Regions from separate parts of the Streptomyces sp. NPDC057565 genome, predicted to be linked through region 2. Evidence: predicted binding sites of a transcription regulator. Region 2 holds the regulator's gene; the other holds the start of a gene.
The links. Region 2 encodes HspR, which represses chaperone genes until heat shock. Its sites were predicted from a motif close to TTGAGNNNNNNNNNCTCAA; they were not measured.
Positions count from the first base shown of each region.

Region 1: lon (endopeptidase La) is a predicted target of HspR. The motif match lies at 1,180-1,198, and genes of this name have one in related genera.

Region 1 covers NZ_JBHVFU010000018.1:105,100-108,506, reverse strand. The annotation lists gene ACFU8W_RS27815 (rhomboid-like protein) at 1-762, shown strand, start outside; gene ACFU8W_RS27810 (hypothetical protein) at 713-1,060, opposite strand; gene lon (endopeptidase La) at 1,221-3,407, shown strand, end outside.
Region 2 covers NZ_JBHVFU010000002.1:186,301-189,707, reverse strand. The annotation lists gene dnaJ (molecular chaperone DnaJ) at 1-1,129, shown strand, start outside; gene ACFU8W_RS04890 (heat shock protein transcriptional repressor HspR) at 1,131-1,577, shown strand; gene ACFU8W_RS04885 (helix-turn-helix transcriptional regulator) at 1,797-2,741, opposite strand; gene ACFU8W_RS04880 (hypothetical protein) at 2,912-3,100, shown strand; gene ACFU8W_RS04875 ((2Fe-2S)-binding protein) at 3,097-3,407, shown strand, end outside.

The DNA of each region.
Region 1 (3,407 bases), on a different contig from region 2:
GTACGAAGTGACACGGCCCCGCTGCTCGACGCCGTCCCGGGGCAGCGGTGTACGGAGCGGGCGGCCCCCGTACCGCCGGTCGACCCGCCCGCCCGGTCCCGGTTGTGGAGGCTGCTGCCGACGCCTGCCGGGACACCGTTCACCTTCTGCTATCTGCTGGTGCTCGTCGCGACGTCCCTGTTCACCGCGTACGCCGATCCGGACACCGTCTCCGCCGTGCTGCGCGGATCGAGCACCGACGTCTCGCATCTCACGCGGACGCCGCTGCTCGTTCTCGTCGCCAGCGCCCTGTGGATCACGGGCGGGCTCACCTCTCCGTACGTTCTCGGCTTCGCCCTCGTCCTGACCGCCCTGGAGCGGCGCATCGGCGGGTGGCGCACCGCCGGGGTCTTCCTGCTCGGGCATGTGGTGGCGACGCTCGCCACGGAGATCCCGGTCGGGATCTCCGTGGTGGCCGGCCATCTGCCGGAGACCTCGCTGCACCGGCTCGACTACGGCATCAGCTTCGGTCTGATGGCGAGCGTCGGCGCGCTCGCCGGACTGCTCACCCCACTGGTCCGTGCCCTGGTGCTGGGCGGCGTCGGGGTGATGCTGGCGCACGATCTGCTCGTGTTCACCGATCCGCTCAGCGGCTGGGGGCATCCGCTCGCCCTGCTGCTCGGGGTGGCCTGCTGGCCACTTCTGCACCGGCGCGAGGGTCTGGTCGGTGCGGTCATGGGCGCGGGGCCTTCCCGTCGTCGATCAGGTCGGACGAGTCGTTGAGGGCCGCCTCGACGGACCGGGCCGTGGCCCGGTCGGCCTCGGTGGGTTCGGCGCGCGGGGCGAGCAGTGGGTCCAGACCGAAGACACCGGGAATGGCCGTGCCGCGCGGAATGCTGCCGTAGAGGCAGGCGCTGTGCAGTTGCGTGGCGTCGAATGCGTCGGCGATCCGGGCGCGGGCCCCTTCGACCACTGGGGTGAACGTCGCCGGCAGGCGGCTCAGCGAGGCTTCACGTCGGATCGTCCCGTCGGCGGCCAGTCCTTTGTCGCCGGGAGATCCCCGTCGGCCGCTGTCGGTCATCCGGGCACCGTGCCGGGTCCGCGCCGCGGCTGCCGAGTGGTTTTCGCAGGTGACGGGCTGGTGGAAGAAGATCGCTGAGAGCGAACACAGCCTCGGGAACATATAGTCGCTCAGGAGCATTGAGTCTGCATAGCTCAACTTGACTGCCGAAGGGGAGATCATGGCTACTGAGTCCAATGCGGTCACTCCGCTCACCTTGCCTGTGCTGCCGCTCGACGACGAGGTCGTGCTGCCCGGAATGGTGGTTCCTCTGGACCTGTCCGACACCGATGTCCGGGCCGCCGTCGAGGCTGCCCAGGCCGCCGCCCGTCCGGGTGGTGGCAAGCCCGAGGTGCTGCTGGTGCCGCGGATCGACGGGACCTACACCGGGACCGGTGTACTCGGTACCGTCGAGCAGGTCGGCCGGCTCTCCGACGGGGACCCGGGCGCCCTCATCCGTGGCCGTGACCGTGTGAGGATCGGTGCCGGAACCACCGGACCCGGGGCCGCGCTCTGGGTCGAGGGAACCCGCGTGGACGTCTCGGCTCCCGAGCCGCTCCCCGGCGCCGCCGCCGAGCTGGTCAAGGAGTACAAGGCCCTTGCCACCAGCTGGCTGAAGAAGCGCGGTGCCTGGCAGGTCGTGGACCGGGTCCAGCAGATCGACGACATCTCCGCACTCGCCGACAACTCCGGCTACTCACCGTTCCTCACCACCGCCCAGAAGGTGCAGCTCCTGGAGACCGCCGACGCGGTCGCCCGGCTGAAGCTCGCCATCCAGTGGCTCGGCGAACACCTCGCCGAACAGGACGTCGCCGAGTCCATCGCCAAGGACGTCCAGGAGGGCGTCGACAAGCAGCAGCGCGAGTTCCTGCTGCGGCGCCAGCTGGAAGCCGTACGCAAGGAGCTGTCCGAGCTCAACGGCGACGCGGAGGACGAGTCCGACGACTACCGGGCGCGCGTCGAGTCCGCCGATCTTCCCGAGCACGTCCGTGAGGCCGCGCTCAAGGAGGTCGACAAGCTGGAGCGCTCGTCCGACCAGAGCCCCGAGGGCTCCTGGATCCGAACCTGGCTGGACACCGTCCTCGAACTGCCGTGGACCGAACGGACCGAGGACGCGTACGACATCCGCGCCGCCAAGGAGATCCTCGACGCCGAGCACGCGGGCCTGGAGGACGTGAAGGAGCGGATCACCGAGTACCTCGCGGTGCGCAAGCGCCGTGCCGCACGCGGCCTCGGGGTCGTGGGCGGGCGTCGGGGCGGTGCGGTGCTGGCCCTCGTCGGACCGCCCGGCGTCGGCAAGACGTCCCTCGGTGAGAGCGTCGCGCACGCCATGGGCCGCAAGTTCGTCCGCGTCGCGCTCGGCGGTGTGCGGGACGAGGCGGAGATCCGAGGCCACCGGCGCACGTACGTCGGTGCGCTCCCCGGACGCATCGTCCGCGCCATCAAGGAGGCCGGTTCCATGAACCCGGTCGTCCTGCTCGACGAGATCGACAAGGTCGGCTCCGACTTCCGCGGCGACCCGGCCGCGGCGCTCCTCGAAGTGCTCGACCCGGCCCAGAACCACACCTTCCGCGACCACTACCTGGAGGTCGAACTCGACCTCAGCGACGTCGTCTTCCTGGCCACCGCCAACGTCCTGGAAGCCATCCCGGAGGCGCTGCTCGACCGCATGGAGCTGGTGAGGCTCGACGGCTACACCGAGGACGAGAAGGTCGTCATCGCCCGCGACCACCTGCTCCCGCGCCAGCTGGAGCGTGCCGGTCTGGAGAAGGGTGAGGTGACGCTCGACGAGTCGGCGCTGCGCAAGCTGGCCGGCGAGTACACCCGTGAGGCGGGCGTACGCAATCTGGAGCGGGCCGTCGCCCGGCTCCTCCGCAAGGTCGCGGCCCAGCACGAACTGGGCGACCGGGAGCTCCCGTTCACCGTCACCGACGAGGACCTGAGGGGTCTCGTCGGACGGCCGCACCACGTCCCCGAGTCCGCCCAGGACCCGGCCGAGCGCCGGACCGCGGTGCCGGGCGTGGCGACCGGACTGGCGGTGACCGGCGCCGGTGGTGACGTGCTGTACGTCGAGGCGTCGCTGGCCGACCCGGAGACCGGCGCGGCCGGACTGACCCTCACCGGTCAGCTCGGCGACGTCATGAAGGAGTCCGCGCAGATCGCGCTGAGCTTCCTGCGCTCGCACGGCGCCGAGCTGGAACTGCCCGTCGCCGACCTCAAGGACCGGGGAGCGCACATCCACTTCCCGGCGGGCGCGGTACCCAAGGACGGTCCGAGTGCCGGTATCACGATGACGACGGCGCTGGCCTCGCTGCTCTCCGGACGGCTGGTCCGTACGGACGTGGCGATGACCGGTGAGGTGTCGCTG
Region 2 (3,407 bases):
GGACGCCACCGAAGCCGAGATCAAGAAGTCGTACCGGAAGCTCGCCCGCGAGTTCCACCCGGACGCGAACAAGGGCGACAACAAGGCGGAGGAGCGCTTCAAGGAGATCTCCGAGGCCAATGACATCCTCGGCGACGCCAAGAAGCGCAAGGAGTACGACGAGGCACGCGCCCTCTTCGGCAACGGCGGCTTCCGGGCCGGTCCCGGAGGCGCGGGAGGCAACTTCAATTTCGACCTGGGCGACCTCTTCGGAGGCACGCAGGGCGGAGGTCCCGGCGGCCCCGGCGGCTTCGGCGGCGGCGGTCTGGGCGATGTCTTCGGCGGGCTGTTCAACCGGGGCGGCGGTACGGGGACACGCGTGCAGCCGCGCCGCGGGCAGGACATCGAGTCCGAGGTGACGCTCAGCTTCACCGAGGCGGTCGACGGGGCCACGGTTCCGCTGCGGATGTCCAGCCAGGCGCCCTGCAAGGCGTGTTCGGGCACCGGCGACAAGAACGGCACCCCGAGGGTCTGCCCGACCTGTGTCGGCACCGGACAGGTGTCGCGCGGCAGCGGCGGCGGATTCTCGCTCACCGATCCCTGCGTGGACTGCAAGGGCCGGGGCCTCATCGCCCAGGACCCGTGCGATGTGTGCAAGGGCAGCGGGCGGGCACGTTCGTCGCGCACCATGCAGGTCAGGATCCCGGCGGGTGTCTCCGACAGCCAGCGGATCCGGCTGCGCGGCAAGGGCGCACCGGGCGAGCGCGGCGGACCGGCCGGCGACCTGTACGTCGTCGTGCATGTCGACGCCCACCCGGTCTTCGGCCGCAAGGGCGACAACCTCACGGTCACCGTGCCCGTCACCTTCACGGAGGCGGCGCTCGGCGGCGAGGTGAAGGTCCCGACGCTCGGCGGACCGCCCGTCACCCTGAAACTTCCGGCCGGCACCCCCAACGGGCGCACGATGCGCGCCCGCGGCAAGGGTGCCGTACGCAAGGACGGCACCCGGGGCGACCTCCTGGTCACCGTCGAGGTGGCGGTCCCCACGGACCTCACCCCCGACGCCCAGGACGCGCTGGAGGCCTACCGGAAGGCGACCGCGGGGGAGGACCCGCGGGCGGAGCTGTTCCAGGCGGCGAAGGGAGCTTGAGGTGGACGGCCGACGACGTAATCCGTACGAACTGACCGATGACTCCCCGGTGTACGTGATCTCGATCGCGGCCCAGCTCTCGGGCCTGCATCCGCAGACACTGCGCCAGTACGACCGCCTCGGCCTGGTCTCCCCGGACCGCACGGCCGGCCGAGGCAGGCGTTACTCGGCCCGCGACATCGAGCTGCTGCGCACGGTGCAGCAACTGTCGCAGGACGAGGGCATCAACCTGGCGGGCATCAAGCGCATCATCGAACTGGAGAACCAGGTGGCCGCGCTCCAGCAGCGCGTCGCCGAACTCTCCGCGGCGGTGGATGCCGCTGCGGCGGCGATGCAGCAGCGCGAGGCGCAGGTACATGCGTCGTACCGGCGCGATCTGGTGCCGTACACGGATGTGCAGCAGACCAGCGCGTTGGTGGTCTGGCGGCCCAAGAAGCCCAAGGAATAGTCCGGTTACGGCGCGTGGACGACGGCAGAGGCCCGTCACCCGGGAATGGGTGGCGGGCCTCCGCCGTGCGCACGGGTCATTTCCCCGAGAACTGCCGGAGCGAGAGAGCCGGCGCCGCGCACGACGTCACCGCGGCCGGCGACGGGGTCGTGGCCGCTCACCCTCGTATCGCGGCCACGACCACCCCACTTCGGCCCGGATGAACGGAGCACGCCGTGGTCACTGGTCCTGGTCCAGAATTCCTGACTGCGCTATGAGATATCCGAGTTGGGCTCGACTGCCGCTGCCGAGTGCGGAACTGAGCTTGGCGATGTGCGCGCGGCAGGTGCGTACGTTCATGCCGAGGCGGCGTGCTATGGCCTCGTCGACATGTCCTTCGACCAGCAGCTTCGCGATCGAGTGCCGTACGCCGGAGATGCCCTCGGGTGTCGGGTCGTACGGGACCTGTTCCTGCAGCGGGACCGCGCGTCGCCAGAACTGCTCGAAGACCTTGACGAGATACTCCACCAGCCCGGGGTGCCTCAGCTCCAGTGCCACCTGCCGGTCGTCCGTGGCCGGGATGAACGCGACGGTGTGGTCGAAGATCATCAATCGTTCGATGAGTTCTTCGAGCGTACGGATCTCCACCTTGTCCGACGCCATGCGTGCCGCGTAGGTGAGCGTTCCATGGCTGTGCCGGACGGTGTGCTGATAGAGGGAACGCATGCCGACGCCGCGCTCGGTGAGCATGTTGCCGCGCTCCACAGCGATGTTGAGGGCGTCCTCGCTGCGTCCGCCGCCCGGCTGGATGGTGAGCACCTCCGACCGGCACTCGGCCAGGGCGAGTTCGATGGAAGCGTTGATGCGCTCGATACCTTCGAGGACGGTGATCGCGTGCGTCGTCGGCGGGATCTGAGCGCTGATGGCCATGAATGGCTCGAAGGTCTCGGTCAGTTCGACCGACAGCCGTCTTCGGTCCTGGATCTCACGCTCGAGCGGGTGGAGCCGCTGGGTGAGCGCGGCGGCCGGCGGCACCGGCCGGAGCCACGTGGCGTCATCGGGGTCGGGGTGAAGCAGGGCGAATTCCAGCAAGCAGGGAGCCGGCTCCACTTCGGTGCGGGCTATCTTGCCCACGCTCAGTGCGCTCGCGTACAGCCGCGCTCCCTCCTCGCACAGACTGCTGATGGAGTGGGGATGTGTCGCTTTTGTGTTTTTTGTGGTCAATTCTCCACCCCCCAGGAATATGAATCAGCAGGAACATGATGCACCGCTTCTGTGGCATTGACGTGCCTGGATGAGCAATCGTCTTGTTCTGCGGGGGAGAGGAAACCTTGGAAGTGAGGACGAAGCCGAATATGGGTAAGAAGATGCTTCGCTCGGTGCTTGCTGCGGCCGTCTCCGCCGCGCTGGCGGCGGGGGTGCTCGGTACCCTCGACCTGGCTTGGGACAGTGCGCCCAACAAGACGGCTGGCGTGCAGGCTCAGGCCGTAGCGCCGCCCGACCTGGCTTGGGACAGCATTCCTGCGGATCTGGCGGAGGCGTGACCATCCCGCCGGACGACCGGGTCTTCCGGCGGGAGATGGCCTCGGCCTACCGCTCAGGGTGGCACTTCATCGATCTGCTCACGGCACTCCCCCGCCATGGCGATTCGTTGATGGTCACCCTGCTCGGAGAGCCTGTCGTCGTCGTCCTCGAGGACGACGACGAGGTCCGCGCCTACCGGTGCCTCCGTCGCCCCCGCGGGGCGCCGCAGCCTGTCCGGTGTGCGATCCGGTACGGAATGATCTTCGTCAATCTTGATCAGCGTGACCACCAGCTGATCGAACCAGAAACCATCTCCGCCACCCCCCG